DNA from 3 places in the Anoxybacillus sp. FSL W8-0382 genome. Region 1 is predicted to be linked to each of the others. Evidence: riboswitches for the same ligand, from Rfam matches in the RefSeq annotation. Region 1 holds a riboswitch; each other region holds the start of a gene.

The links. A riboswitch is a leader RNA that binds a small molecule or an ion and turns the genes downstream of it on or off. The one in region 1 is predicted to bind thiamine pyrophosphate.
Region 2: it holds a riboswitch for thiamine pyrophosphate, as region 1 does, so the genes downstream of both, thiC (phosphomethylpyrimidine synthase ThiC) here and tenA (thiaminase II) in region 1, are expected to answer to the same signal.
Region 3: it holds a riboswitch for thiamine pyrophosphate, as region 1 does, so the genes downstream of both, thiM (hydroxyethylthiazole kinase) here and tenA (thiaminase II) in region 1, are expected to answer to the same signal.

Annotation. Positions count from the first base shown of each region.
Region 1 covers NZ_JBBOPX010000001.1:2,303,928-2,314,386, reverse strand. The annotation lists gene NSS60_RS12200 (SpoVR family protein) at 1-837, opposite strand, end outside; gene NSS60_RS12195 (IS110 family transposase) at 1,270-2,499, shown strand; gene NSS60_RS12190 (MarR family winged helix-turn-helix transcriptional regulator) at 2,770-3,213, shown strand; partial or broken gene NSS60_RS12185 (MDR family MFS transporter) at 3,219-4,825, shown strand; gene NSS60_RS12180 (glycoside hydrolase family 13 protein) at 5,023-6,687, shown strand; gene NSS60_RS12175 (class I SAM-dependent rRNA methyltransferase) at 6,730-7,914, opposite strand; TPP riboswitch at 8,047-8,154, shown strand; gene tenA (thiaminase II) at 8,242-8,937, shown strand; gene NSS60_RS12165 (ECF transporter S component) at 8,912-9,502, shown strand; gene NSS60_RS12160 (ABC transporter ATP-binding protein) at 9,506-10,459, shown strand, end outside.
Region 2 covers NZ_JBBOPX010000001.1:1,658,282-1,668,740, reverse strand. The annotation lists gene NSS60_RS08815 (DsbA family oxidoreductase) at 1-513, shown strand, start outside; gene NSS60_RS08810 (Uma2 family endonuclease) at 564-1,133, opposite strand; gene NSS60_RS08805 (GNAT family N-acetyltransferase) at 1,295-2,074, shown strand; gene NSS60_RS08800 (thiol-disulfide oxidoreductase DCC family protein) at 2,148-2,576, shown strand; gene NSS60_RS08795 (hypothetical protein) at 2,604-2,939, shown strand; gene NSS60_RS08790 (potassium/proton antiporter) at 3,005-4,477, opposite strand; gene thiC (phosphomethylpyrimidine synthase ThiC) at 4,590-6,278, opposite strand; TPP riboswitch at 6,386-6,500, opposite strand; partial or broken gene NSS60_RS08780 (Sir2 family NAD-dependent protein deacetylase) at 6,590-6,844, opposite strand; gene NSS60_RS08775 (H-type small acid-soluble spore protein) at 7,051-7,224, shown strand; gene NSS60_RS08770 (LysR family transcriptional regulator) at 7,263-8,144, opposite strand; gene NSS60_RS08765 (assimilatory sulfite reductase (NADPH) flavoprotein subunit) at 8,281-10,062, shown strand; gene cysI (assimilatory sulfite reductase (NADPH) hemoprotein subunit) at 10,074-10,459, shown strand, end outside.
Region 3 covers NZ_JBBOPX010000001.1:1,377,615-1,388,073, reverse strand. The annotation lists gene NSS60_RS07350 (enoyl-CoA hydratase) at 1-625, opposite strand, end outside; gene thiE (thiamine phosphate synthase) at 668-1,321, opposite strand; gene thiM (hydroxyethylthiazole kinase) at 1,322-2,116, opposite strand; TPP riboswitch at 2,173-2,288, opposite strand; gene hcp (hydroxylamine reductase) at 2,452-3,741, shown strand; gene NSS60_RS07330 (thermonuclease family protein) at 3,772-4,299, opposite strand; partial or broken gene NSS60_RS07325 (histidine phosphatase family protein) at 4,296-4,921, opposite strand; gene NSS60_RS07320 (ABC transporter ATP-binding protein) at 4,971-5,672, opposite strand; gene NSS60_RS07315 (ABC transporter permease) at 5,665-6,474, opposite strand; gene NSS60_RS07310 (nitrous oxide reductase accessory protein NosL) at 6,471-6,917, opposite strand; gene NSS60_RS07305 (right-handed parallel beta-helix repeat-containing protein) at 6,901-8,232, opposite strand; partial or broken gene NSS60_RS07300 (EAL domain-containing protein) at 8,331-8,747, opposite strand; gene tnpC (IS66 family transposase) at 8,822-10,270, opposite strand; gene NSS60_RS07290 (bifunctional diguanylate cyclase/phosphodiesterase) at 10,339-10,459, opposite strand, start outside.

The sequences.
Region 1 (10,459 bases):
TAAATCCATTTCGCGTAAAATGCGTTGATGCCAATACGTTGCCCAGCCCTCATTCATAATTTTCGTTTCAAGTTGAGGCCAAAAATAAAGCATCTCTTCACGCATCATCGTTAAAATGTCGCGTTGCCATTCATCAAGCTCGCGGCTATATTCCTCAATAAAAAGCAACAAATCTTTTTCAGGTTGAGGAGGAAATTTTCTTCTTTTTTTTCGATTCGATGGTGTTTTCCTTTTTTCATCAAGCGACCATAAATCGTCATATGGGGACGGTTTCTGTGCTTCATCATCTTCTTCGTATACCTCTGTATCTGCTAACGTCCACGCTAGCTTTGGACGAAGAAGTGAAGGATCAATATGCTCTTGAATAGCTAAAACAGCATCTAAAAATTTTTCAACTTCTTGCTTCCCATATTCATGTTCGTAATGTTTAATTCGTTCCGCTGTCGCCGCCATGCTTTCAACCATATCCCGTTTCGTATTGCTGAAGCGAACGTTATTTTTAAAAAAGTCGCTATGGGCAAGGACATGCGCGACAATTAATTTATTTTGAATAAGGGTGTTTGTGTTTAATAAAAAGGCATAGCACGGATCGGAGTTAATGACAAGCTCGTAAATTTTACTTAATCCGAGATCATAATGAAGTTTCATTTTATGAAATTGTTTCCCAAAACTCCAATGCGAAAAGCGTGTCGGCATGCCGTACGCTCCGAACGTGTAAATAATATCAGCTGGGCAAATTTCATAGCGTATTTCATAAAAATCAAGCCCAAATCCTTCGGCAATTTCTGTAATTTCCGCAATCGCTTTTTCTAATGCTTTTTGCTCATCACGTTTCATCACATTCCCTCCTCGTATAGTATGTTTAGAAAGATTTTTAAATCGAATTTCCAGTTGGATATGCTCCTTGACAATCGCATATGTGTAAGTGATTTGCCCACGGGGGAGGGGCGCGCCCCTCCCCCGTGGATGGCACTACATCGGGGTTGGACTTTTCGCGATGTTCTTGGATAATGGTCTTAGGATCATCGGGGACACTCTTCTCTCTCCTGTAGCTTTGACTACTTAGAAAGTCTGTCTCCCCGGCTCCTGTTCGGACTTCTAACCCGCAGGCTGTTCCCGTTGGTTTCCCATGCTGGAAGGAGCAGCTTCCAGGCAGCCCATGGCCCAACGTGAGTTCTCATATGCGAGGGTGACTGGTCAACAGGCGCGGTCCGGGGGCATCCCGAAGAGTCCCAACCCCACGATCCTACTACGATTGGAGGTGATCTCATGAAACTCTACGTCGGGATTGACGTGAGCTCAACGGACTTATACACGTGTATCATGGATCAAGAAGGAAACACGTGCGCCCAATTCAAGGTGGACAATCATCTCCTTGGCGCGACCTTCCTTCGCGATCAAATCCTCCTGTGGGCCAACAAGCTCCAACCATCCGAAATTCTCATCGGGATGGAAGCCACTTCGGTCTACAGCTGGCATCCAGCGATGTTTTTCCACCAACAGGAGGAGCTGAAGTCTTGGAATGTCAAGGTGTTTACCATCAATCCAAAGCTCATTCGCAAATTTAAAGAAGCGTACACTGACTTGGATAAAACGGACGGCATCGATGCGTGGATCATCGCCGATCGGCTTCGCTTTGGCCGTTTGAAAGTGACAGCTGTCATGCAAGAACAGTTTATCGCCCTTCAACGGCTCACGCGCATGCGCTATCATCTCGTCCATCAGCTGACTCGGGAAAAGCAGTACTTCCTCCAACACTTGTTTTACAAGTGCAGTTCCTTTACCCAAGAGGTGGACAGCTCCGTGTTCGGACATGCCATCTTAGAGCTTCTTCTCGAGTCGTTTAGCTTAGACGAAATCAGTCAGATGGACGTGCAACAGCTCGCTGACTTCTTGCGCCAAAAAGGACGCAATCGCTTTGCCGATCCGGAATGCATCGCCAAGTCCATTCAAAAGGCGGCTCGTTCGTCGTATCGGCTTTCCAAATGTGTCGAGGATTCCATCGACTTGCTTTTAGGGCTATCGATTCAATCCATCCGTAGCCTTCAAGCGCAAATTAAAGAGCTAGATAAAGCGATTACTCGCCATTTGGAAGGCATCCCAAATACGTTACAAACGATTCCCGGCATTGGTCCGGTCTACGCCGCTGGCATCTTAGCCGAAATTGGACAAATCGAGCGCTTTGACAACCAAGCCGCCTTAGCAAAGTATGCAGGTTTGACTTGGTCTAAGCACCAGTCCGGTCGGTTCCAAGCCGAGGAGACTTCCCTCATTCGTTCCGGCAATCGCTATCTCCGTTACTACCTAGTGGAGGCTGCCAACTCGGTACAACGGCATGATGCGTCGTTTCGCACCTATTACCGGAAGAAGTATGAGGAAGTACCAAAGCACCAACACAAACGAGCCCTCGTCCTCACCGCTCGAAAACTCGTGCGTGTGATCGATGCGCTGCTACGCAACGGTCAAATCTACACGCCAAGAAAGGGGGAAGATCGATAGGGGTATCGATCTAACTGATTTTGCATTAAAACCCAGTTAATGACATAAGACAAGACTGGGCTTCTTAAGTATTGCCTTTTTTCGGGTCATCGGACAATCGAATTTCCAATTTCGATGATTTTTCACCTTGACATATTACCGCAGGACTTATGACAATGTATGAGCGAGTGCATCATTTGATACGTCAGGAATAATTGATTGGCTTTATATTTTCTTTCGTTTATATTTAACTATGTTAAATATTTATATCGTTAAAAAGGTGGGGTGTGTATGGAGCGGACGCCGTTTACTGTACTCGTTGAGCGATTAGAGCATGCGTTTTCGTTAGCCCTTCGCAAATTGGCCGCGGATTTAGCAAAGGAGGAAATCGGCTTAACGAAACCGCAGTTTTTTATTTTAAATTTGCTTTCAAAGCGCGGGAAATGTACAGTAAGTGAATTAGCGGACGAAATGTTTGTTAAACCGAGCGCCATTACTACGATGATCGATCGCTTATATAAAAGTGGGTTTGTATTGCGTGATCGAGATGAAGAGGATCGGCGTGTCGTGTATGTGCAATTGTCTGAAAAGGGGAAAGAAATGCTTCAGCATGCACGAGCGGAGCGAAGAAAAATTATTGAGCGTTATTTAAGCCGATTACAATTTGATGAGCTTGAACAGTTTGTCTATATTATCGAAAAAATTGCTGCGATAAACGAAAAAGAGGAGAAGTGAGACGTATGAAAGAACAAGCAGCGATACAAACAAGTGTTGCGAATATACAACAAAAACGAGGTATTTTAATTACGGGGCTTCTTGTTGCCATGTTGTTTGGTGCACTCGATGGAACGATCGTTGGCACAGCGTTGCCGCGCATTGTCGGAGAACTTGGGGGACTGAGCATGATGGCATGGCTAACAACGGCATACATGCTCACATCAACAACGATTGTTCCCATTGCGGGAAAACTTGCCGATTTGTTTGGTCGAAAGTCGATTTATATTTCGGGACTAGCGATTTTTATCATTGGTTCTGCGCTATGCGGCATGGCGGATACGATGACCCAACTCATTATTTTCCGTGCTATTCAAGGAATTGGCGCGGGATTATGATGCCAATGGCGATGATTGTCATTGGTGATTTGTTTACAGGAGCAGAGCGTGCGAAATGGCAAGGCGTGTTCGGCGGCGTATTTGGATTAGCATCTATTCTTGGGCCACAAGTGGGTGGATGGATTGTCGATTCGTTAAATTGGCGTTGGGTATTTTACATTAATCTTCCTGTTGGTATATTAGCCATTGTTCTCATTTCGCTCGGTTTGCATAATCATCGCGTCGCTGAGCGAGTAAAGCTTGATTTGGCAGGCATGTTTACGATGGTTGTAGCCGTTGTTTCGTTGTTGCTTGCCTTAACGTTCGGTGGCGATAAATACGATTGGCTATCGTGGCAAATTATTTCTTTACTAGCTGGCTCGGTCGTTTTCTTTAGTTTATTTGTATTTGTAGAGCGAAAAGCAGAAGAGCCGATTATGCCGATTCATTTATTAAAAAATAAAACGTTTGTTGTGCTTAATAGCGTCGGGTTTTTTATGTCTGTCGGCATGTTTGGAGCGATTATGTTTGTACCGCTCTTTATGCAAGGCATCATTGGCATGAGCCCATCAGAATCAGGAACGATGATGTTTCCGATGATGTTTGCGCTTATTATCGCAAGTATGATCGGTGGACGACTTGTACAAAAAATCGGTGTTCGCCCGCAAGTGATTGTTGGGATGGTGCTTGTGGCGCTTGGCTTTTTCTTATTGTCAACGATGGATGTCAATACGAATAAATGGACAGCGATGTCATTTATGGCGACGCTCGGTTTTGGGTTAGGATTCGTCAACCCAGTTATCACGCTCGCGTTGCAAGAAGTATTTCCGAAGTCGCAGCTTGGCATTGTAACATCATCAAGCCAGTTTTTCCGACAAATTGGTGGAACGTTTGGAGCGACGTTGTTAGGAGCGATTATGAATCATCGTTCGAAAGATTTATTAGAAGCGAAGTTTCTTCCGTTGTTAGAACAATTGCCAGCGCAAGCGCAAGCGATGACAGATTCATTTAAGCAACTTGTTGAATCGAACCCGCAAAGCGTATATTCCGTCATTTTAAATCCGGATACGTTAAAAAAAATTCCTGAACAAATGCAACAAATGTTTGTGCCTATATTAAAACAAACGCTTGTTGATGCGTTGAGCGATGTATTTTTATATGGATTGATCTTCGTTGGCATCGGCTTTATTTTTGCGATGTTTATCGGTCGCATTACAATTTCAAATCGGACGAATAAAGTGAATGAAATGGAATAAAATTATAAGTATATAACAGGCAACGATGATCAATCGTTGCTTATTTTTGTTCGTATGTAAACCGTTTGCACACATAAAATGAAATTTTTTATGAAAAAGTGCAACTTCCTCTTTTAACGAGAGCGTTTGTGTATTAACATGAAAGAGTAGAGATTATTGAAAGCGATTTAGTTTGAATGGATTGAGGAGGTTTTTACGTGAAAAGAGCTTGGTGGAAAGAAGCGGTTGCATATCAAATATATCCGAGAAGCTTCATGGACTCGAACGGAGACGGGATCGGAGACTTACAAGGAATCATTCAGAAGCTTGATTATTTAAAAGACCTTGGAATCGATGTCATATGGATTTGCCCGATTTATAAATCGCCGAATGCCGACAACGGCTACGATATTAGCGATTATCAAGATATTATGGAGCAGTTTGGCACGATGGAAGATTTCAATCAACTGCTTGAAGAAATTCATAAGCGCGACATGAAAGTCATTTTAGATCTCGTTATTAACCATACGAGCGATGAACATCCTTGGTTTATTGAATCGCGTTCGTCACGCGACAATCCAAAACGCGATTGGTACATTTGGCGCGATGGAAAAAACGGCAAAGAACCGAACAATTGGGAAAGCATTTTTGGTGGCTCGGCATGGGAATATGACGAGGCGACGGATCAATATTATTTGCATGTGTTTGCAACGAAGCAACCGGATTTAAATTGGGAAAATGAAGATGTTCGTCGTGCGTTATATGATATGATTAATTGGTGGCTCGATAAAGGCATTGATGGGTTTCGTGTTGATGCGATTTCACACATTAAGAAAAAAGAAGGTCTCCCTGATTTACCAAATCCCAAAGGGCTTGACTATGTCCCTTCATTTGACGGACATATGAATCAAGAAGGGATTATGGACTATCTTCGTGAGTTGAAAATGCAAACGTTTGCGCGTTATGACATCATGACAGTTGGAGAAGCGAACGGAGTAACGGTCGAGGAGGCAAAAGATTGGGTCGGTGAAGAAAACGGCATTTTTAATATGATTTTTCAGTTTGAGCATCTTGGACTTTGGCAAAAAGGAACAGATGGCGGTGTTGATGTTCGGAAATTAAAACGTGTATTAACGAAATGGCAAAAAGGATTAGAAGGTGTTGGCTGGAACGCACTATTCCTTGAAAACCATGACCAGCCTCGTTCCGTGTCGACGTGGGGAAATGACGAAAAATATCTTGTTGAAAGTGCCAAAGCATTAGGAGCATTATATTTCCTTATGCAAGGAACGCCGTTTATTTATCAAGGGCAAGAAATTGGCATGACGAACGTCCGATTTGAAACGATTGATGAATATGACGATGTCGCCATCAAAAATTATTATCGTATTGAACGTGCTAAAGGGCGTTCACATGAAGAAGTGATGCAATGGATTTGGAAAAACGGCCGCGACAATTCACGCACGCCGATGCAATGGTCGGATGAAGAAAACGCCGGATTTACGACAGGAACACCGTGGATTGGTGTGAATGAAAATTATAAACAAATTAATGTCAAAAAACAGTTGCACGACCCGAACTCTGTGTTAAACTTTTACAAACGCATGATTCAACTAAGAAAACAGCATGACGTATTTGTTTACGGAACATACGATTTAATATTAGAAAACCATAAAGCAATTTATGCGTATACGCGCACGTTAGGTGATGAAAAAGCGATCGTCATCGTGAACTTAACAGACCGAAAAACAATGTATCGTTACGATTCATTGAAATTAAATAGCGAGCAACTTGTGTTAACAAACTACGATGTAAAACCGCATAAACATGCGACACGCTTTACATTGCGTCCGTATGAAGCGCGTGTATATTTGGTGAAATAATGAAAATCCCCTTTTCCGACATGGAAAAGGGGATTTTCACGTTTATTTGCGTGAATGCACTTCGTAAATGGCAAATTTCAAATAATCGCCTTCATCGGCGGCAAGTAGTTTTGGATGGTCATATCCTGCACCGCTCCAATGAATTTGACGTAAAATTTTCTTCGCATCAAACGCTGCTTCCGTAACCATCGCTTGGAACATATCAGGGTGCACATGGTACGAGCAGCTTGCGGTCACGAAAAAGCCGCCGTCTTTCACTAGCTTTAAGCCGTTTAAATTAATATCTTTATAGCCAGCAAGCGCCTTTGGCACCGCATGAGCGGATTTTGCAAACGCTGGTGGGGCAATAATGACGACATCCCATTTTTTCCCCTGTTGTACGCATTCGCGTAAGTAGTCAAACGCGTTCGCAACGACGAAATCCACATTTGTAAATCCGTTTAACTCTGCGTTTCGCTTTGCTGTTTCAATCGCATGTTCAGAAATATCGACAGCGGTCACATGTTTTGCTCCGTATAAGCAGGCGTTTAACATAAATGAACCTGTATGCGTAAAACAATCGAGCACGGTTGATTCGCTTGTAATCAGCGGCTTGATGGCAGCACGATTTTGACGTTGATCGAAGAAAAATCCTGTTTTTTGTCCGTTTTCGATATCGACAATGTATTTCACGCCGTTTTCTTCAATTTGTACGTTCGTATCGCACGTGCCGTACCAAAATCCTTTTTCTTGTTTTAATCCTTCTAATTCGCGCACGTGAACGTCGTTGCGCAAATAAATCGCTTTCGGTTGAAAAACGTCAAGAAGCGCTTGTAAAATCCATTCTTTTCTTTTTTCCATGCCGAGCGATAAAATTTGCACAACGAGCACATCTTCGTACTTATCAACGATGAGCCCAGGTAAAAAATCGGCTTCTCCATAAACGGCGCGACATGAACGAACGCCCGGAATCATCCGTTCGCGATACGCCCATGCTTGACGAATACGGTTCATAAAAAATTGCGCGTTTAATTCGTCGTTTGGATTTTGCGTTAACACGCGCACGATCATTTGTGATTTTGGATTAATGTATCCTTTCGCTAAAAAGTGACGTTGATGGTTATATACGTTGACGAAATCCCCCGGTTCAAAATCTCCTTCAATATAATCGACTTCGCTTTGAAACACCCACGGATGTCCAAGCTCGAGCCGCTTTTTTCTTTTTCGTTTTAAAAATACATTTGCCATACATCCCACTCCTGACTATATATTCGCTACTTTAGCATACAGGAAGAACACGATGCGCGCAAATGGTGGAGAAAAATATTTGACAATTCCATGAAATATGCTAATATTAGTGACAAAGTGAATGATGCAAATGTATTCCACTAGGGGGGCCTTTAGATAGGCTGAGATCAAAGTGTGCCTTTGAGACCCTTAGAACCTGATCTGGATCATACCAGCGTAGGGAAGTGGAAACGGTGCGAAGTGTGTCTTTTATTAATTTCCATCGTTTACAACCACTTTCTTTGCGCAAAGAAAGTGGTTTTTTATTTTTCTTAAGGGGGAGAGGTTATGTTGTTTTCAGAGCAGTTGCGCAAGGCTGTCGATCCGATTTGGGAAGCGAGCTTTCATCATCCGTTCGTGAAGGAGATCGGGGAAGGAACACTTGATTTACGTTGTTTTCGCTATTATGTATTACAAGATTCATATTATTTGACACACTTTGCAAAAGTGCAAGCGCTTGGCGGGGCGATGGCTGATGATTTACAAACGACCGCAAGCATGGCGCATCATGCGCAAAGTACGTATGAGGCTGAGCTTCGTTTACATGAAACGTTTATGAAAGAGCTCGGCATTACAGAAGAAGAAAAGGCTTCGTTTGTTCCTGCTCCAACTGCGTATGCGTACACGTCCCACATGTATCGCGCGTCGTTTGCAGGACGTTTTGGCGATGTATTAGCTGCCATTTTACCGTGCTATTGGTTGTATTACGAAATTGGTGAGCGGTTAAAACATTGTAAGCCGAATCATCCAATTTATGCACAATGGATTGAAGCGTACGGCTCTGACTGGTTCAAACAGCTTGTCGAACAACAAATTGCGCGTTTAAACGACATCGCAAAAACAGCTAGCGAAAAAGAGTTAGTGCGGATGAAGCAACACTTTGTGATCAGCAGTCAATATGAATATTTATTTTGGGAAATGGCGTACAAATTAGAACGTTGGCCAATTGAAGAGGAGGATGTTTATGCAAACGAAAGGGCTTAAATTAACAGACGTATTAACGACCGTTGTGGTGGCGATTGTGTTTGGGATTGTGTATAAAGTGTGGGGACCGCTTTACTATGCGGTGAAACCGCTTGGACTTCATCTTGATCAACTCATTTATGGCATGTGGTTTATTGCGGCAACTGTTGCCTATTTATTAATTCGTAAACCAGGAGTGGCGCTACTTGCGGAGGTGGCTGCGGCATCAGGAGAGTTTTTAGCTGGTTCTGAATGGGGGCTTGAGGTGCTATTTTACGGCTTTGTGCAAGGGTTACTCGCCGAGCTTGTTTTCGCTGCTTTCCGCTATAAACGTTTTGATGTGGCGGTTGTGTCGCTTGCAGCGGTTGGTTCAACGATCGCTTCATTAGTGCTTGATTTTTACAAAGGATATATCGACCAATTAGCATGGTGGAATTTAACGTTATTTATCGGTGCGCGTTTCATTGGAGCGATCATCATTGCTGGTGTATTTGCTTATTCGCTTGTGAAAGCGCTCGAAGCGACAGGTGTGACGCAATTGTTGCGTCCGACGACAAAAGAAGATTACGACTCACTTGATAAATAGGATGTGACATCATTGATCCATATCGAACAATTGCGCTTAAAATTTCCGGGGGCAGAAAAGCGGTTATTTACCGATGTATCGCTTTCGATTAAAAAAGGAGAAAAAGTGTTGCTTTTAGGCCCATCGGGATGCGGAAAATCCACGCTTTTGCAAGTGATGGCGGGCATTATTCCGCGCTCGATCGATGTGCCGATGAAAGCGAGTAAACTGCACATTCCAAATCGTGTAGGCTATGTGTTTCAAGATCCCGATGCCCAGTTTTGTATGCCGTATGTTGATGAAGAAATGGCTTTTGTTCTCGAAAATCTCGGTGTGCCACGTGCAGAGATGGAAGAAAAAATCGCGCGCATGCTTCGTCTTGTGCGCCTCCGTCTCCCGCACGTTCATGTACCGATTCAAACATTATCTGGAGGAATGAAACAGCGGTTAGCGATTGCGTCAGTTTTAGCGCTTGAACCTGATGTGTTATGTTTAGACGAACCGACAGCACTTCTTGATGAAGAAGGAACAAAAGCGGTGTGGGAAACGTTAAAAGAAGTGGTGGAGGATCGAACCGTTGTCATTGTTGAACATAAAATTGATCACATTCTCGACTTTGTCGAGCGCATCATTTTATTTAACGAACATGGTGAGATCATCGCTGACGGCGGAACGAATGAAATTTTTTCAACGTATCGTTCGTTTATTACAGAACAAGGGATTTGGCATCCAGACGTGTGGGAAACGTATAAAAAGCCAAAAACAGCGCAACAACCGTATGCACATGGGGATGTTCTTTTACATGTACAGTCGCTTCGCGGCTTTCGACAAAAAGAAGAAAAAATAGCGGTCGAAGAGTTAGTGATTCATTCGGGTGAATGGATTGCGGTTACAGGGGAAAACGGTGCAGGGAAAAGTACGTTGTTGCAAAGCTTAATGAAACTTATTCGAACAGAAGGTGATATGTATTGGCAAGGA
Region 2 (10,459 bases), 650 kb from region 1:
GGCATTTCCGTTGAAGAAGCGAAGCGTGCAAACGCCGATATTGGCAAGCAAGCGGAGGCGCTTGGTCTTACGTTCCGTTTTGAGACGATGAAACCGACCAATACGTTTGATGCCCACCGTCTCGCGCAATATGCAAAGGAAAAAGGGAAGGAAGTAGTGGAGCGGCTGTTTTACGCCTATTTTACCGAATCGAAGCGAATTAGCGACCGCGATGTGTTGCTTGAACTTGCCGAAGCAGCAGGGCTTGACCGTAAAGAGACGGAAGCGGTGCTTGCTGACGGTCGCTATGCAGAACAAGTGCGAAACGAAGAAGCGATAGCGGCTCAACTCGGCATCCGGGGCGTTCCGTTTTTCGTGCTCAATCAAAAATACGCCATTTCCGGTGCCCAGCCTGTTGACGTATTTAGGCAGGCGCTAGAGAAAGTATGGGCAGAAGAACAGCAGTCCTCATCGCTGCAATCGCTAGCGGAAGAAGGAAAAACGTGCACGGACGGAAATTGCGCTATCGACTAAATTTAAGCAAATGAAAAGCCGGTTAGGGAACTCTAGCCGGCGTTATCTTATTACACATCATCCATATGCAAGATGGAATCAAGCGAAATTGCTAAATCTGGATACAAAAAAGACGTTAACACATCTTTCGGACCGAATACTGCGCGTTTTTGAAACCGCCCGTCTTCTAAGCCGATGACTTCAATCGTCCGATTGCTTGGGTCGACCATCCAATACTCTTTCACGCCGTTTGTTTCATATAAATAATATTTTTGGTTTCGATCTTTAATTCCTGTGCTAGCGGATAACACTTCGATCACGAGATCAGGTGCGCCTTGTACTCGGTTTTTCTTCAGTTGATTTAAATTGCAAATGACGAATAAGTCTGGCTGTACAACGGTTTGCGCTTCTTCTTCATTGTTATCTGTATCGAATTGCACGTCAAATGGGGACAAGATGAGGCGGCATCCACGTGCTTTGAAGTAAGGAGCTAAGGCGAGATACAGTTCGCCGACGACATATTGATGAATATACGAAGGCGATGCAAGCAAATAAGGGACACCGTCAATCAGCTCCCAATTTCCTTCCCATTGCTGAATCTCTTTATATGAATACATACGACCGTGTTGTGCTTTTTCCATCTCTTCCACATCCTTTTTTCTACATTATATCATAATGAGAAAGTACTTTTGACATACGACGAAACCGACACTTCATTTGTTTTGTCTGGACAAAATTCGACAAAATTTTGTGTGTATATTTGCTATAGTAGAATTAATATTGATCGTAAAGGGAGATGGACATGATTCGTAAGTTGAATAGCGCAGATCATCATGTTGTGTTTTCTTTTTTAAGGCAGGAGCCTTCATTGAATCTTTTTATTATCGGTGATATTGAAGCGTTTGGATATGAACAAGAGTTTCAAGAGCTGTGGGGCGACTTTGATGAGAATGGCGAGTTGCGAGCTGTATTGTTGCGATTTTATGATTCGTATATTCCATATGCTCCAGGGGAGTTTGATATAGAGGGATTTGCGAAAATTATGAGACATGCCGCTCAGCCTGTTCGACTCTCAGGCAAAACCGAGCTTGTCGCAAAATTTGAACCTCTCTTATCACTTGGAAAAAAGCGTGTGACGTATTTTTGCGAATGTAACGAAATCATATTTCCGGAAGTGGAAAGCCGCTATGAAATAAAACAAGCAACGATTGATGATGTCGATCGAATACTTGAATTGCGCAGTCGCATTGCTGAGTTTTCGGTGCTTCCTTCATCGCGTGATATGCTTGTCAAATCGTTAGAAACAAATACAGGGCGTGTGTACTATATCGAGGAAGATGGTCGCATGGTGTCGTCTGTTGCGACAACTGCAGAAAATACGCTATCTGCGATGGTTGTCGGCGTTTGCACAGATCCGAATGATCGTCACAAAGGGTATGCAAGCGAAATCATGAAACGAGTTATCCAAGACTACATTCGCGCAGGCAAAACGTTATGTTTATTTTATGACAATCCGAATGCGGGACGCATTTATAAAAGACTCGGTTTTTATGATATCGGGATGTGGACGATGTATGGATAATTTCTAGCTATGATATGAAAAGCGTGAAGTTGCCGAGCTTCACGTTTTTCTTTTGTTGCATAGGTGAGCTATAATGGAGAGGTTAGATGAACGGAAGGGGAAGGATTGGTCGGTTATGCACATCATATTATTTGATGGCATTTGTCATTTTTGTAGTGCAACGGTTCGGTTTATTATTGAAAGAGACGAAAAAGCTTATTTTCGTTTTGCTTCGTTGCAAAGTGAAGTAGGTCAAGCGTTGCTTAAGAAATATCATATCCCTCAACAACTCGATAGTTTTGTATTCATCGATGAATCTACATACTATGTTAAATCTACTGCAGCGTTACGCGTATGCAAACATTTGCGAGGGTTTTGGAAGTACTTATATTGGCTTATTCTTATCCCATCTCCTATTCGCGATCGAGTATATGATTGGATCGCGAAAAATAGGTATCGTTGGTTCGGAAAGAAGGATTGTTGCTTTGTTCCGACAGAGGATATAAAAAAGCGCTTTTTATAAGGAGCTGTTGTCAGTGAAGGAGGAAAAATGATTCAAGGAGAAAATTTGTTGCTTGTAGCAAGTTTGGTTATGACATATTTATTTTTTTATTATGGTGTGTTCGTTTTAAAAGCGGAACGACGCATGATGGATGTTATTTTTAACAGTTTCATATATGGCTTAGTCATATGGAAATTGAGTTACGGTATTGTACATCCAAACATGGTGCTGGAAAATCCGTTAACGCTTCTTTATTTTAACGGTGGCGTTGTTGGACTTGTTTTAGCGGCTGTGTTTATTGTTTTTTATACATATTGGCATTTGAAAAAAGAGCATATAATGTCTTTGGGGATATTGTCTAGGCAACAAGGGATCTTTCAGTAGAAATAATCGAAACAGGCATTGAAGAGGAAAGCAAGAGCAGGGGGAATGTCCTGCTCTTGTCTTTATTAGAATGACGTATCTTCGGTAATTGAAAATATTTTATAAATCTCTGATCTTCTTCCTTTTTCGATTAATATATAAACAACATCATTTTCGTGTAATCTCACGTTTCCTTTCGGGGTAATAATTTTATCATTACGAATAATAGCCGTAATTAAGCAATCCTTTGGCAATGGAAGTTGGCTAATCGTCATATTTAGTAAATGTGACTGCTTATTACTGATATGGACTTCAACAATTTCCTTATTTGCTTTATTTGCTTTCGTCGTTGACATCAGTTCGATGGAGTGAGCCACTTCCCTCTTTTCTCCGAGTAGCAGTCCTAAATGCTTGGCTAAAAAAGAAGTTGTTGATCCTTGAATAAGGGCGGAAATGAGCACAATAAAGAAAACAATATTAAAAATGAGCTGACTATTTTCAATGTTCGAGGTAAGTGGGTAAGTTGCCAAGACGATCGGAACAGCACCTTTTAGCCCAGCCCAAGAAAGGAATAGCTTTTCCTTAATAGAGAAATTCATGTTTATTGTACTTATCATGACGCTGATCGGCCTTGCCACAACAATAAGTAGGATAGCTAGGGCGACACCTTCCCATGCTACTTTTACTAGTTCATTTGGAAAAACGAGTAGTCCGAGTAAAATGAACATAAATATTTGCATCATCCATGCTAGCCCTTCGTTAAAACGAAAAATAGAATGGCGATAAACGAGTTGTGCATTGCCGACAAAAACGCCCATAATATATACCGAAAGAAACCCACTACCTTTTAGCAGGGCTGCTATACTATAAGAGAGTATCGCAAATGATAAAGATAGAGTGGGGTATAATCCCGAGGAATCAAGATTTATTTTATTCAAACACCACACAGTTAATTTTCCTAATCCAAGCCCAACAAGAATACCGATAACGATCTGCCAAATAAAGCTGAGAAAGGTGTGGGAAATAGTTAGTTCTGGCTGTTGGATAAATGTAATCAAGGAGAGGGTTAAAATAACGGCCATCGGATCGTTCATCCCCGACTCAGCTTCTAGTGTTGCTGAGAGACGGCGTTTTACATTGACGCTTCCTAGCGTAGCAAATATTGCTGCAGCGTCAGTCGAAGAAACGATAGCGCCTAATAGAAATCCCTCGGCCCATGAGACGTGTAAAATGTATTTGGCAAATATGCCTACGCAAATGGCAGTAATTAGCACTCCAAACGTTGCAAGGGAGGAAGCGGGAACTAAAACTTTTTTTAATGTATTCCACTTTGTGTTCATCCCACCTTCAAACAAAATAATGATTAACGCAAAAATGCCAACAATCTGGGTGAGAAAAGCGTTATCATAATATATAAATTTGGATAAAATCATTCCGACGAGTATGTAAAATACAAGTGATGGCACGCCTAGCCAAGAAGAAAACTTCGTTGTTAATACACCGATGATTAGAAGTAATCCTAACAAAAAAATGATGAAATCTGTGAGCAAGCAAGTCACCTCTTTCCATACTTTCTACTTAAAGTTACGACTTAAATTTAAGCTATAGTAAGTGGAATGTCAATGAATATGACTTAAATAACATTTTTTGTAAAAAAGTACAAGCTGAGCGCTATCTCTCAGCTTGCATGATGTTTGTATATTCAACAAATTGTTTTGCCTTTTCTTTCATTCCTTCGCTTTGTAGTGTTTTTTGTAATTCATGAGAAATATTCATTGAACAAAATTTCGGACCGCACATCGAACAAAAATGAGCAAGCTTTGCTCCTTCGGCCGGTAGTGTTTCATCGTGATATTCACGTGCGCGCTCAGGATCTAGTGACAAGTTGAATTGATCTTGCCAACGGAACTCAAATCTCGCCTTTGATAATGCATCATCACGCGTTTGTGCGCCAGGGTGTCCTTTTGCTAAGTCAGCAGCGTGGGCAGCAATTTTGTAGGCGATGACTCCTTGGCGGACGTCTTCTTTATTCGGTAGTCCAAGATGTTCTTTTGGTGTCACATAGCAAAGCATGGCCGTACCGTGCCAGCCGATAAGCGCTGCACCGATAGCTGAGGTGATATGGTCGTAACCTGGTGCAATGTCGGTAGTGATAGGACCTAGCGTATAAAAAGGTGCCCCGTGACAAATTTCAATTTGTTTATCGACATTTTCTTTAATTTTATGCATTGGAATATGCCCTGGACCTTCGATCATCACTTGGACATCATGTTCCCAAGCGATTTTTGTCAACTCTCCAAGTGTTTGTAACTCGGCGAATTGCGCCTCATCGTTTGCGTCTGCAATTGAGCCTGGACGTAATCCATCCCCAAGTGAAATAGCAATATCGTAAGTTTTTAAAATTTCGCAAATTTCTTCGAAGTGGGTGTATAAAAAGTTTTCTTCATGGTGTGCTAAACACCATTGTGCCATAATTGAGCCACCCCGAGAGACAATACCAGTTGTTCGATTGACTGTTAGTGGGATATAGCGAAGTAAGACACCTGCATGAATAGTAAAATAGTCTACGCCTTGTTCGGCTTGTTCAATTAATGTTTCTCGGTAAATGTCCCATGATAAGTTTTCGACAATGCCGTTCACTTTCTCTAACGCCTGGTAAATAGGTACAGTTCCAATCGGCACAGGGGAGTTTCGAATAATATATTCTCGCGTCTCATGTATATGTTTTCCTGTCGATAAGTCCATGACTGTATCGGCACCCCAACGAACAGCCCAAAGCATTTTTTCAACTTCTTCATCCATCGAGGATGTAACAGAAGAGTTTCCAATATTCGCATTAATTTTTACATGGAACTTGCTTCCGATGATCATTGGTTCACTCTCAGGGTGATTGATATTAGCTGGGATAATTGCCCTTCCTGCTGCCACTTCCTGTCGAACAAACTCTGGATCCATCTGTTCGCGAATAGCAACAAACTCCATTTCAGGTGTAATGATTCCTCGTTTTGCATAATGCATTTGGGTCACAACTTTCCCTTTTTTCGCACGAAAACGCCTAGGTGAAAAAGGAATGTTTGTTCTCACTAATGAAGGGCTATATTCTTCTACATCGCCACGCTCCGTTATCCATTTTTCTCTTAATTTTGGCAATCCTTTATCAATATTCGGCGCGAAAAGTGGGTCAGTGTATGGTCCACTCGTGTCATAAACTCGAATAGGCTCATTTTCTAGCATCGTTGTACCTGTCTTGGTTGGCGACAGTTGAATTTCTCGCATTGGCACACGAACATCTTCACGCGTTCCGGGCACATACACTTTTTTACTCGAGGGAAATGGCATTGATGAAAATAAGTCTTTCATTTTTAATCGCTCCTTTTCATTTTTTAGTTGGAGCAACGCCAATACGTAAAAAGATCAGGCTCCATAACGAGAACCTGATCTTGTCCGCAAATAGCACAAGTAAAGAACACTCGCGCCATCTACTTCCCTACGCTGGCATCACCCAGATCAGGTTCAAAGGGTCAAAGAACTTTTGCGCGTTCTTCTCTCAGTCCAAGCTATTGGACTCCCCTAGTAGATGATAAATTATGAATTTTAAAAATAGTCTAACATATGATAAAAATGTTGTAAAGTTATAAATGAAAAACTTGTTAAAATGGAGGCATAGTGGATTGCCAATTTGCTAAAATTGTATGTCCGATATGTGGTTGGCATTCAAGAAGTGTGCGAATACGATATTGATAAAATGCGATAAACTCGTCTCGATTATGTTGCATAGCATACGTACTTGCCAATTGTTGTGGATTTTTCGTGCGCCAAAGTCCTGATTTTGTCGAACGAAAATCGGGAAGCCCGCTTTCTGTAGACATTCCTGCTCCAGTAAATACGACTGTATACGAAGACTCTTTCAACCATCTTTCTAGCATTATCTCCCTCCTCTATAGATCAACAATTACTTCTATGTTCGCCCTGTTCTTCCTTTATTTTCACATATGTTTATGAGAAAAAAAGGACTTTCGATTCATGTGTATAAAAAATAAGAGCAGCATACCAACCTTGTGGGTGCTCTTTTTTTGTATATTTTTAACGTGAAGCGTAGATGATAATAATCATTTGAAGGGAGGGAAACAGCATGAACGTAACACGTGCGCAACAAATTGCTCAATCGCCCGATATGAAAAATGTAACGTATAATGGAAAATCGGTATATATCGAACATGTCGATGCGGAAACGGCAACAATCCATTTTTTAGACAATTCGGAAAATCAACAGCGTGTTCCAGTGTCACAGCTAGCAGAGCATTAAGACGAAAAGGGTGTAACAGAGCAGGATAGCCGTGCTCGTTACATCTTTTTTCGTTCGAGAAAATCAATAAATAAATGAACAATTTTTTTGCTTTTCATTGTCGGTGCATAAAGATAAGAAAACGTTCGGTAAAAAGGGGGGTGCTTTAAACAGACGATCGATAAGTGACCTTGTTTTAATTCACGCTCAATCACATGACGTGAAAGAAAGGCTAACCCGTTTCCGCGCATTAACGTTTCTTTAATTCCTTGATTGCTGCTGATGATCATGAGCGATTTAATTTTTAATCCATTTGAACGAATAAAATGGTTAAAGTATTCACGTGTGCCAGAGCCTAATTCGCGCGTAATCCATATTTGATTTTGTAGATCGCTTATACATACTTCTTGTTTGTGAACGAGCGGGTGATCGTTTGAAGCCACGATGACAAGCTCATCTTGCATGAATGGATAAACAGCCAATTCTTTTTCGTTCGTTTGCCCTTCAATTAAGCCAATATCGGTTTCATATGAACGGACAAGCTCGACGATCTCCTTCGTGTTGCCAATCATCACTTCGAAGTGTAGTTCTGGATAATCGTCTTGTAAAGAAAGTAAAAAAGAAGGAAGCACATATTCCCCGATCGTAAAACTAGCCCCGATTTTCAACGTTCCTTTCACACAATCGTGGTATTCTAAAATATCTTGTTTTGTTTGTTCGTACAAGGCAATCATTTTTTTAGCTCGATCGTAAAGTAATTCGCCAGTCGCTGTCACTTGTAGTTTTTTTGGCGAACGAATAAATAGTTTCGTTTGAAATTCTTTTTCTAAATTTTTAATGTGCAAACTGACGCTCGGTTGGGATAGATGGAGAATTTCCGCAGTTTTTGTGAAGTTTTTCACCTCTACTAAAGTCATAAATGTTTTTAATTCGTCGTACACAGCTATCGCTCCTTAATCATTAAAAAAATAAATAGTTCTGATAATTTATATTTATTTTACTAATTTTATTTTTTGCGGTAAAGTCAAATAAAACATACTTAATTTATAGGAATAGTAAAAAAACGAGAGGTGAAAGATGTTGCCGTTTCAAGTGACGAATAGCCCATTTAACGAACAACAAGTTGACTTGCTCAACCGACTTTGGCCGACATTAACGCCAGCGCAAAAGCTTTGGTTAAGCGGATATTTAGCTGCTACCGAATTTGCGAGCACAGCGGTACAGCAAGAAGCCCACGTATCGAAAGAAATAACGATCCTTTACGGCTCACAAACAGGAAATGCACAAAAATTGGCAGAAAAAACTGGAGAAGTACTCAAAAGCCATGGGTTTCATGTTCATGTTTTATCGATGCTTGATTTCAAACCAAACGACTTAAAAAAAATCGACACGTTGCTTGTTGTCGTTAGCACGTATGGTGAAGGGGAACCGCCAGATAATGCTTTATCATTTTACGAATTTCTCCATAGCAAGCGCGCACCAAAACTTAACCATCTGCGCTTCTCGGTATTGGCGCTTGGCGATACGTCGTATGAACATTTTTGTAAAACAGGAAAAGACTTCGATCAACGGCTAAAAGAACTCGGAGGAGAGCGGTTATACGAACGCGTTGATTGTGATGTCGATTATGAGGAAGCAGCGGCGAAGTGGCTTGATGGGGTGCTTAGTGAGTTGAATAAGCAAGGCGGGGGTTCCGTCACCGTCCTTCCCCAGCAGTCGCAAGTGAAACCTGTTTCTAACTACTCGCGCAAGCATCCGTTTCAAGCAGAAGTATTAGAAAATATCAATTTAAATGGACGCGGCTCGAACAAAGAAACACGCCATATTGAATTATCGCTCGAAGGTTCAGGATTGGTATTTGAACCAGGCGACGCGCTTGGTGTTTTCCCGAAAAACGATCCAGAACTTGTCGATCTCATTATTCAAGAAATGAAATGGAATCCAGACACACCGGTTTCTGTTGAAGGAAAAGAAGAATCGTTACGCGAAGTGCTGCTTTCCCGATTAGAAATTACGGTGTTAACCGAGCAATTATTGCAAACATTGGCTTCGTTTTCACGTAATCAAGCGTTTCATGTGCTCCTTTCTGCTGAGCAAGAAGTGAAAAGAAAGGAATATATGAAAGGGCGCGATGTGCTCGATGTTCTTCGCGATTTCGGTCCGTGGGATATGTCGCCAGATCAGTTTGTTTCTTCTTTACGTAAGTTGCAGCCGCGCTTTTATTCAATCGCAAGCAGTTTAGCGGCGTATCCAGAAGAAGTGCATATCACCGTTGGTGCAGTGCGTTACGAAGCGCACGGACGTTTACGTAAAGGTGTTTGTTCAACGTTTTGTGCGGAGCGCCTGCACATTGGTGATAAACTTCCGGTGTTTATCCATCACAATCCGAACTTTAAACTGCCGAAAGATGCGAATACACCAATTATTATGATTGGACCAGGTACAGGGGTTGCGCCGTTCCGCAGCTTTTTGCAAGAGCGCGAGGCAATAGGGGCGAAAGGGAAGTCGTGGCTATTTTTTGGCGATCAACATTTTGTGACGGATTTCCTCTATCAAACAGAGTGGCAAGCGTGGTTGAAAAATGGTGTGTTGACAAAAATGGATGTTGCGTTTTCACGTGATACAGATCAAAAAGTGTACGTGCAGCATCGCATGCTAGAACGAAGCAAGGAGCTGTTCCGCTGGCTTGAAGATGGAGCTGTCGTTTACGTTTGTGGTGATAAGCAGCATATGGCGCGCGATGTACATCAAACGCTTATTCATGTGATTGAAAAAGAAGGAAACATGACAAGCGAACAAGCAGAAGCGTATATAGCTGAGATGCAAAAACAAAAACGATATCAGCGCGATGTATATTAGGGGGGATATGAATGGAAAAGTTTGTATTAACACCACCAGATGGACCACCGAGCGATGTTGAGCGCATTAAACGGGAGAGCAACTATTTGCGCGGCACGTTAAAAGAAACGATGGAAGATCGCATTACTGCCGGTATTCCAGAAGATGATAACCGGTTAATGAAATTTCATGGCAGTTATTTACAAGATGATCGTGATTTAAGAGCAGAGCGGCAAAAACAGAAGTTAGAACCTGCATATCAATTTATGATTCGCGTTCGTACGCCAGGCGGAGTAGCAACACCAGAACAGTGGCTTGTGATGGATGAACTAGCAAGAAAATACGCCAACGGGACATTAAAGCTTACGACACGACAAGCGTTTCAGTTTCATGGTGTATTGAAATGGAATATGAAAAA
Region 3 (10,459 bases), 930 kb from region 1:
CTAGCCATTCATTCACTTTGTGCTGAATCGCTTGTTCATCACCGATTTCATCAACGAGTCCCACTTCATATGCCTCTTGTGCACTCATTATTTTTCCTTCCCATATGATTTGTTTTGATTTGACATCTCCAATTTTTCGATTTAAAAAGAAATGTCCCCCACCATCTGGAACTAAACCAATGCCAATGAAATTCATTGCAACGCGCGCTTGTTCATTTGCGATTACATGATCGCAAGCAAGGGCTAAACTAAATCCTAATCCTGCAGCGGCACCATGTATGTAGCTAATCGTTAGTTTCGGCAATTGATGCAATGTCATCGCTATTTGTTTAATCGTTTCCATCACTTCAATGAATGAATGTTCATTCGTTGATTGCAACATCGTCTTAATGTCGCCCCCTGCGCTAAATCCTTTGCCACGCCCACGAATGATGACGATATCCGCTTCACTTGCTTCAACTTCTTTTAACGCTTGTAACAACTCTGTTAACATTTGTTCATGTAAGGCATTTAGCGCATTCGGACGATTCAATTCAATGGTTGCGACGCGATTTTCGTATGATAGTACGATATGTTCCATCTTCTCCATCCCCTCTTTCGTTTGTTCGCTATTTTCTTTCGACATATATGAATAAAATCCTGCACAGAACAAAACAAAAAGACGACATCATCTGTCGCCTTTTTGTTTTGCATGCATGACAATCTCATATAGTCGTTTTGTTTGTTCGTAAATATGTTCAGCACGGCAAATGGCCGAAATGACAGCAATTCCGTCTGCACCCGCTTCGATCACTTGTTTGGCTGTTTGTTCTGTAATTCCACCGATCGCAACGAGTGGAACACGTTTTTCATGGGCACGAATATGTTCAATCATCGTCAGTCCACATGCTTGCTTTGCATCTTCTTTGGAAACAGTTGGGAAAATCGGACCTAATCCAACATAATCGGCGCAAGCAGCAAGCGCTTTTTTTACTTCATTTAAGTTGTGAACAGATACGCCTAAATATTTATCTCCTATGCGATCGCGAACGCGTTCAGCTACTTCGTCTTCTTGACCGACATGAACGCCATCTGCCTGTAAAGCGAGGGCTAAATCGACATCGTCATTCACGATAAAAGGAATATTATACATTCGGCATCGTTCAAGTAATTTCTCGGCTAAGCGGTATTTTTCAATCCCCGTAAGCGCCCCCTTTCCTTTTTCGCGAAACTGAAACATTGTAATACCGCCTTTAATTGCTTCATCAAGCACAGCGAGCGGATCTTTCGTACAATCGATACTTCCCATAACGAAATACAACGATAGCTTCTGCTTCATCATTTATTCCCCTTGAATACGCGCGTATTGATCAACTTCTTCTGCGCTCGTTTCATGTAAAGCATTTAAAAAAGAAAGTTGAAAAGAACCAGGTACTTTTGCTTGTTTGGCTGCTTTTTCAGCCGCCACACCGTAATAAGCGAGGGCAGCAACTGATGACATCATCATATCGTCTCCTATACCTGCAAATGCACCTAATACCGAACTTAACAAACAACCTGTCCCGGTTACTTTCGTTAACATCGCATCACCATTTGAGACGATTACAATACGTTCTCCATCGGTTACTACATCATCTTTCCCTGTGACAACAACTACAGAGCGAAACATGAGTGCTGCTTTTTTCGCTACATCCACGAGGTCACTTTGAACGTCTCCTGCATCGACTCCTTTTGTACGTACTTGTTCACCCGCAATGCTCGCAATTTCCGATGCGTTCCCACGTAAAATCGAAATGTTTACTTCACGTAATATACGTCTGGCTGTTTCGGTGCGGTACGCTGTCGCACCAGCTCCAACAGGATCGAAAATGACAGGAATGTTTGCCTCATTTGCTGCTTTTCCGGCAATTAACATCGCCTCTACGTCTGTTTCGTTTAGCGTGCCAATGTTTAACACTAAAGCACGAGCTAACCGAACCATATCCGCTACTTCTTCTTTTGCATACGCCATAACAGGAGATGCGCCTACAGCAAGCAAACCATTCGCAACAAAATTGGTCACCACAACATTTGTCATATTATGTACGAGTGGTGACTCCTTCCTAACACGCGTTAACCATTGTCCTACATTCATCATTCATTCCCCCTAAAAAAAATAAAAACTAGTCGGACAGAGTCGACTAGTTTGCGTACTGAAAACATAGCCTACTTCCCTCCGCTGGTACAAACCAGATCAGGTTCAAAGGGTTGGAAAACTGATTGCGCGTTTTCCTCTCAGCCATCGCCATCCGGCACCCCTAGTAGTTTGATTGATTCAAATTTCTTTCATTTTAATACATTTTTTCTCTTGATTCAATATGGATTATTGTCAAATTCCGTTCACATTTTTGTATGAAAGTGTGATATGTATCACTTACGACGTACATATTTTCTCCTATTGTTAAAGTGTCAATAAGAAAAGGAGGGGTCATCATGTTTTGTCATCAATGTGAACAAACACCAACAGGGGGATGTACTGTTGTTGGAGTTTGCGGGAAAGATGAAACAATTGCAAGTTTGCAAGATACGATCGTATTTGCATTAAAAGGAATTGCAGCATATCGCACGCATGCCCATCAACTTGGGTATACCGATCCGTTCGTTGATACAACGACACATGAAGCGTTATATATGACGTTAACAAACTCTAACTTTAACGTACAAGAACATATAGACATGGCGATGAAAGTCGGAAGAGCAGCCATTCGCGTAATGGAACTACTCGATCGAGCACATACAGAACGACTTGGCATTCCTCAACCTGTTCGTGTAACGCAAAATAGAATTGAAGGAAAATGTATTCTCGTTACAGGACATAACTTATTTGCCCTTGAACAACTATTAAAACAAACAGAAGGAAAAGGAATTAACATTTACACACATTCCGAAATGCTTCCAGCACATGGTTACCCACAATTAAAAAAATATAAACATCTGAAAGGAAATGTCGGAAAAGCATGGTACGATCAACGTCGCCTATTTGAAAAATTCCCTGGTGCTATTTTAGCGACAACAAACTGTGTCATGCCGATAAAAGGTTCATATGCTGATCGCATGTTTTCATATGATGTAGCCGGATTAGAACATGTGCAAAAAATCGAAAACGATGATTTCACGCCGTTAATTGAGAAAGCGCTACAACTTCCAGAAGCAAACATTGAATCGGATGAAACGTTAGTGACTGGTTTCCATCACGAAACTGTAATTCAAATTTCACCAGAAATTATTCAAGCTGTAAAAGAAGGAAAAATTGAACGCTTTTTCGTTATCGCAGGTTGCGACGCTCCTGGAAAAGGCGGTGAATATTATCGCACGTTAGCTACATCGTTACCGAAAAACACTGTCATTTTAACGACATCCTGTGGGAAATTCCGCTTTAACGATGTCGACTACGGGGTTGTTCCTGGCACGAACATTCCACGATATATTGATTTAGGGCAATGCAACAACTCGATTTCGACTGTCAAAATTGCAATGGCGCTTGCGGAAGCATTCGGCTGTGAGGTCAATGAGTTACCGGTCAGCATCGTTCTTTCATGGTTTGAACAAAAAGCAGTTGCAATCTTACTCGGATTGTTTAGTTTAGGCATTCAAGACATTCGAATTGGACCGAAAGCACCGCACTTTATTTCTGAAAGTGTGTTACGCGTCCTACAAGACATGTTCGGTCTCAAACTTATCGGCGATGTAGAAGAAGATATGCAAGCGATGCTCGCACATTAAAAGGGCTGTTTCATCCAGCCCTTTTCACATTTACGAAGCTTTATTTAACCATACACTCATATTAAATCCTTCTTCTGTCACGTATCCATCGACACTCCATATTCGTTTTTTTGCTTTTTTTGCTTTTTCTTGTGCTTTATACAATTTTTTTGCATATTTTGTGTCCGGTTCAAATACGTAAGCAACACGCGCAAACCCTTCTTGTACAATTTTTTCTTGGTATAAAGTTCCATCCTCTAACCATATGTACGCAAGCAATCGACCATAACGATCGTACGGTTGTTCTTTTGCGCTTAGTTCAACTGTCACTTTTTTGTGAAGCAAAACGTCTTTAGCGAATTGTTTTGCCTCTTCGCCATACGCCTGTTTTTCGCGATACGTTTCGGGGGTATCGATATTTAGTAGACGAACCGTTACGATTTCGCCATCTTTTTTTATTTTTACTGTATCCCCATCAACAACATATTCTACTGTCGTAACAAATGTTTTCTCTTTATTTTGCGATGTACAACCGACAATAAAGACAATTGCCGTAAAAAACATAATCCATTTTCTCATAAATGTGTCAGCCCACTTTCAAGATGTGAAATGTCTGATTCACATTCCATATCCCACTTTTCCCCGTCAAACGATACGATCGTCACACTCGTACCGTATACACGGCTATTTTTCCACAACTCCGCAAGCGTTTGTTGTTTCCAATATACAAGAAGCGTGCGAATCACCATACCATGTGTAACGACAAGAATATGACCTTCTGAATGATTTTTAGCTATATGTTGGATCGTAGCAACAGCTCGACGTTGAACATCAAAAAACGTCTCGCCAATAATCGGCTTGTATGCATCTGGATCATGATAAAAATGATAATGATTTTGCTCGTCGGATTGCGCAATTTCTGCAATCGTTTTCCCTTCCCAATCACCTAAGTAAATCTCACGTAGCCGTTCATCAAAATATATTGGCACATGACGTTGCCCTAAAACAATTTGTGCTGTTTCTTTCGTACGATCACTTGGACTACAATACGCAGCAGTAAACGGAACTGTACGAAACCGATCGTGTAAAAGTGCTGCCTGTTTTTTTCCTTTTCAGTTAAAGGCGAGTCTTTCCATCCTTGCATGCGTTGTTGTGCATTCCACTCTGTTTCAGCATGACGAATGACGTATAATTTTAACACTTTACCTCCCCCTTCGAATGAAAAAAGCAAGCAATATTTGCTTACTTTTTCAGTATGACATATGTTGTGAAATTTGTGCAAAAAATATAGACTCTAACGATTTTCCATCTTGACAAAGCGCGGAAACCGAATCGTATATAAGCATTTGTCCTTGATGAATAAATACGACAGTATCTGCAATTTCCTCAACTATTGACAGCATATGTGTCGAAAAAATAATAGCTTTTCCCTTTTCCTTTTCCAAACGAATAAGTCGTTTAAATTCCCATACCCAATACGGATCTAAACCGTTTGTTGGTTCATCTAAAATAAGCAATGCGGCATCCGCTAAGAGCGCTTGCGCAAAAGCGAGCCGCTGTTGCATGCCTTTTGAATACATCCTTACTTGCTTATGTTGATCATTCGTCAGTCCGACAACATCTAAACATTGTTTCACCCGCTCGTCTGTTGCTCCTTGCCATTGTCCAAATAAAGATAACACTTCATAACCTGTTAAAAGCGGGGGAAATTGAAGATGATCCGGCATAAACGAAAACCATTGCTTGTCGTTGTTTTGAATTGGTTGTTCGTTTACATACATGTCTCCTTTCGTCGGTGGGAGCTGTCCGATTAGCATTTTAATAATCGTGCTTTTTCCTGCACCGTTACCGCCGCATAACGCTAAACATTGTCCTTCTTGAACAGAAAAAGAAATGTTTTCTACTTTATTTTGTTCGTTATATATTTTCGTCAATTGTCTCACTTCAAGCATAACGTTTCCCTCGTTTCATCCATACGTTTACTAAAAACAACGGCACAATGATCCATATGCATGCGATTGCAATAAAGGTAAGCTGGCCACTTGCACTCTCTGCCCATTTTGACCATTCATATAATTGCGGACCAAATAGTGCGCTACTTTTCAGAGCAGCCACGGTCCAAACACGCACGAGTTCAACCGGATTCAATATGATAGATAAAGCAAATAAAAAAATGGTCCATTGCTTTGGAACAACTGATAATAAAAATAATACGATAAATTCATAAAATAAAACGGAAAACGCCCAAATAAATAAACTAATGCCGAGGGCTTGTAAACGATTAGAGGCAACAAGTCCAACGAATAAAGCAATCGCTAAAAAAATACTTGTTAATACAATGGTGAATACAAATGAAAGGAAAACAAACGTCGACCACGTCCCTCCTGTTGCAAAAAGAGCGATACTTGCACTTCCATACCCGAGCGCAACAACTGTCCATAATGATATGCAGCTCCCCACATATAAACCAAGCGTTAAAGAGTGAGTGGAAACCGGATATGTTAATATAAGCGATAATCGGCCGTCTTCCTTTTCCCCCGCAATAAACAAACTACCTGCTAATAAAGCAACGAGTGGGACAAGCAAAAGGGACAAATTTAATAAAGCCGCGGTCGAACGTGTAAATACTCCTGATGCCTCGTGTCCGCTACTTGCGATCACAGTTGATGATAAAACGGCAAACAAAACGGCAAAAGTGATAAGCCATTTGCTACGAATCATCATCATCCATTGGTACTTTATCGCTGTATTCATTGTTCAAATCCCCACCGATGTTTTTTTAATTGCTCATACGTCCATAACTCTCCATTTCCTTCTTGTTCCATGTATACTTTGGCATGTTTTTCGTTTGCAAATGAAACGACTCCATAATTCATCGGCGTCCAATAATTTGGATTGTATACAAAAACAGCGTGCTCAAGCTCAATCCACTCCCCGTTTGTTACATCGCGAACGTATTTCTTTGCAATGTCCTCTTTGCTTTTATTCATCCACTCGATCATGCACCCAATATCATCAAACTTATGCACCGTTCCATCTTTTAAAATTATTTCTGTAGCATATGGTTCTGCTGTTATACTCATATTACAAACTACACATACATCAATATCTGGATTAATTTCTTCAGGCTCGTACGTTTTCGCTCCACTACATGCGACGAGAAAACATACAAAGAAAAGGCTAGCAATTTTTTTCATATGTCATTCTCCTTCCATATCCAATCATAAGCAAGCTGCTTACAAATAAAATGCTTCCAAACAGCAACAGTTTCCACGATCTTTCGATTGTTTCGTTTTTATTGCGATCGACTTCTATAAGTGGAAAGCGGTCTTCCCCTTGCGCCTGTGCTTGCGTAAAAAATGACTCCGTTGTATCAAGAAGTGATAACGCCGGACTTTGAAAATAAAATTGCACACTTGGCCATTTCCGCAGCAGTCGACTATACATAGAACGAATGCGATGTGGGGTATCACCGACTCCATCATCATTGAAATCATAAAACTGATAAGCATCCCAATAATTCCCTTTTATTCCGTCATCAAATGTAATGGGCGCTCCTTGGATAAGTGCATCTTCCATATTTCCTAAAAATTTATTTTTCACAACAATGATGTTGGGATTTTCATATAAGCTGTGCAATGCACGATAGTTACCGATAAATTCATTATCTTTTACATGACAATGACGTGCGTTTTGTAACGATAAAGCTGTGCTATTATAACGGAAGGTGTTGTTGTGCATCACTACATGTTCACTATCGTAAATGAGCGCTCCGTATCCACGATAATCTAATTGTTTAGCAATCGTATTATATCCAATCGTAAACTGCTTGGACATCATCATCATCATTCCATTAATATTTTCTGCGAGCACATTTTCTTTTGCCATCCCGTCTTCAGCATACATGAAATGAATGGCATAGCGTGCATTCGTTACTTCGTTTTTTTCGATCATTGTATGTTTAGCCCAATCTAAATAAATGCCATCTTGCACACGTGAAATATGATTTTCTCGCACAACAACCCCGCTTGTCTTCAATAGGTGAATACCGTTTCCTCGTTGAGCGAAATGAATATCTCGTCCACGAATGACATTGTTTAAAAGGTTGATATTTGTTCCTTTTTCTACATAAACACCGTAATGTACATGTTCTATACGTACGTGTTTTAACGTAACATGTGAACTTTTTTGAATGAGCACACCAGCTCCTTTTCCATATGCGCTGTTGCGAATCGTTAATCCTTCGACATGAACGCGAGGAGCACGAATTGTCACAACATATTCGCTTCCTTCCCCATCAACTACCGCTCCGGGTTCAGCAATGAGATGAATCGGCTTATGAATGATGATCGGACCTTTGTATATCCCTTTTTTCACGATTAACACGTCGCCAGCATGTGCTTCATCAATAGCTTGTTGCAGTTGTTTATGTGCTTCAATCTTTTCTCCATATACCGTTTTTGTAAACAAAAGTGTAACGATCGGTATGAGCAAAAAAAATAAGCTACGCATGTCCACTCCGTCCTCATGTTTGTCATTTATATATCCACATTAATGTAAATTTGTGAAGAAAAAAGAAAATATATGTGAACAAAACGTGAAAAGAGACGCTAATGTAGCGCCTCTTTCGATTGATTATGTTGTTCAAGCCATTGAAGTAACTTTTCTGCTTCTAACGATTGACTAAAGTAAAACCCTTGGGCAAAATCACAATCCATCTTCTGTAATAAAGAGACTTGATCGTCGCGTTCTACCCCTTCAGCGAGCACTTGTAAATCTAAACTTTTAGCGAGATGAATAATTGTATCGACGATCGTTGCATCTTTCGAATTGTCGGTAATATCGCGAATAAATGAACGATCGATTTTTAATAACGAAACAGGCAAATTGCGAATATAAGCAAGCGATGAAAAGCCGGTACCAAAATCGTCAATCGCAACTTGAATGCCGATCTGTTTTAACTCTGTTAAAATATGTTTTCCTGTTTCGATGTTTTCCATTAATCCGCTTTCCGTTATTTCTAAAATTGTAACTATTCACTCCGATAGTAGTATGTAAAGAAGCGCAACACAAATAGGGCATCCCCGTAATAGAAAATGCCCTAAGTGGTAGAAAGAACGCGATCAAGCGTGTCACCCGTCAACAGAAGACATAACGAATCCCACACGTTTTTTTCGTGTTTCGTCAGTGTGGAAACGATGCTTCTTGTGATACAAAAAGACTGGGCGAATGTTTCTACGCGAAACGTACCCGAAATGTTCTCTTTGACTTTAACCATGCGAAGATCGCGTTCGGCTTGGTTGTTGTCAAAGGGAACATGTACTTCACGTAAGAAACGCAACGCTTCTTCCTTTCGTTTCTGAAGCCGTCGAACAAAAGCGAGTGCTTTTTTCGGAAGAGGTGTCATCGTTTCCAATCGATGTTGTGCTCTTTCTAGGATGCGATCATACACTCGTTCCCACCGTCTCGCTTCTTCTTCGGAAAGTGCACCGTGATGGGCTTCGACGGCTTGCTTGGCGGCTAACAGAAACGTGGTCATGCGCATCGCCCACGTATGCCCTTGTTCGATGAATCCTTTTAACTCACGCAAATGGTGGGCATGACAAAGGGCATGGGTGGCATGTGTGTATTTCGGATACGTACCGAACCCATCGTGCATCATCGTCCCTTTGTATTGTGGAAGAATCCCGATCTCATCCGTTGCTTTCTTTCCACGAGAAGCGTGAGAAGCCAAGTATGTATATCTCGATGTACACGCGACATGCACCCATGCGAGTTTCCCATTGATGCGCAAACTCGTTTCATCGACATGCAGGATGTTGGATTCAAGTAAGGCGTCTTCGATGATGTCCATATTTGATTCCAGCGCTTCGCGTCCTCGTTTCACCATATTGGCAAGGGTTCCTGTACTAATCGAGTGTTGATATAACGCTTCGATTGTATCACTTAAACGCTTGTACGGGATCAATTGGATATGATGTAAATAAACAACGAGCGCAGTAAGGCGTGGACCGTATTGCACATGATTCGTGACATGGGATGGGAATTCGGCTTGTTGCACGCATCGACAATGCGGACACGATTTCACTTCACGTTCATGTTGTGTCACCTCGATCGCCACAGGAGGGACATCAAACACTTGACGGATATCGACTTTGAACGGTTTGACGTCACGCAAAGAAACCCCACATCCTTGACACGTATGCACACGGTGGACGACACGATGATGTGGATGTTCCACTTGACGGAGCGTCGTTCCTTGATGTCCTTCTTGTCCGCCTGGCTTGTTGCCAGATGGTTGACGAGAAGAACGTGTGTTGGCAAAACGGTCAGAAGATGGGGGCAAATGGCTATTGGAGCTGTTTTTTTTCGTGCGTGCTTCCAGCTCTTGAACACGGTACTTCAGTTGTTCATTTTCTTTGCGTAGCTGTTTGTTTTCTTTCAACAGTTGCTCAATGACTTGTTGTTGGTGAGTAATGAGCTGCTTTTGTTGTTGGACTTTGCTGATTAAGCTTTCAACTGTAAATACAGCTTGTTGTACCGTCAACATGCGATTCACCTCCTTGTCTATCAATATTCACATCATAGACAGGAAAAGCAAAAAATATTCAGCTCACTTTATGATGTGGCTGAATAGTTACCTAAAATTAAATAGTTAGGTGGAAACTGTGTTTCTTGCAAAATATTTTTCACATGCATCACAAATTCTTTTCGATTGAGTAAAAATGGTGATAAGTTT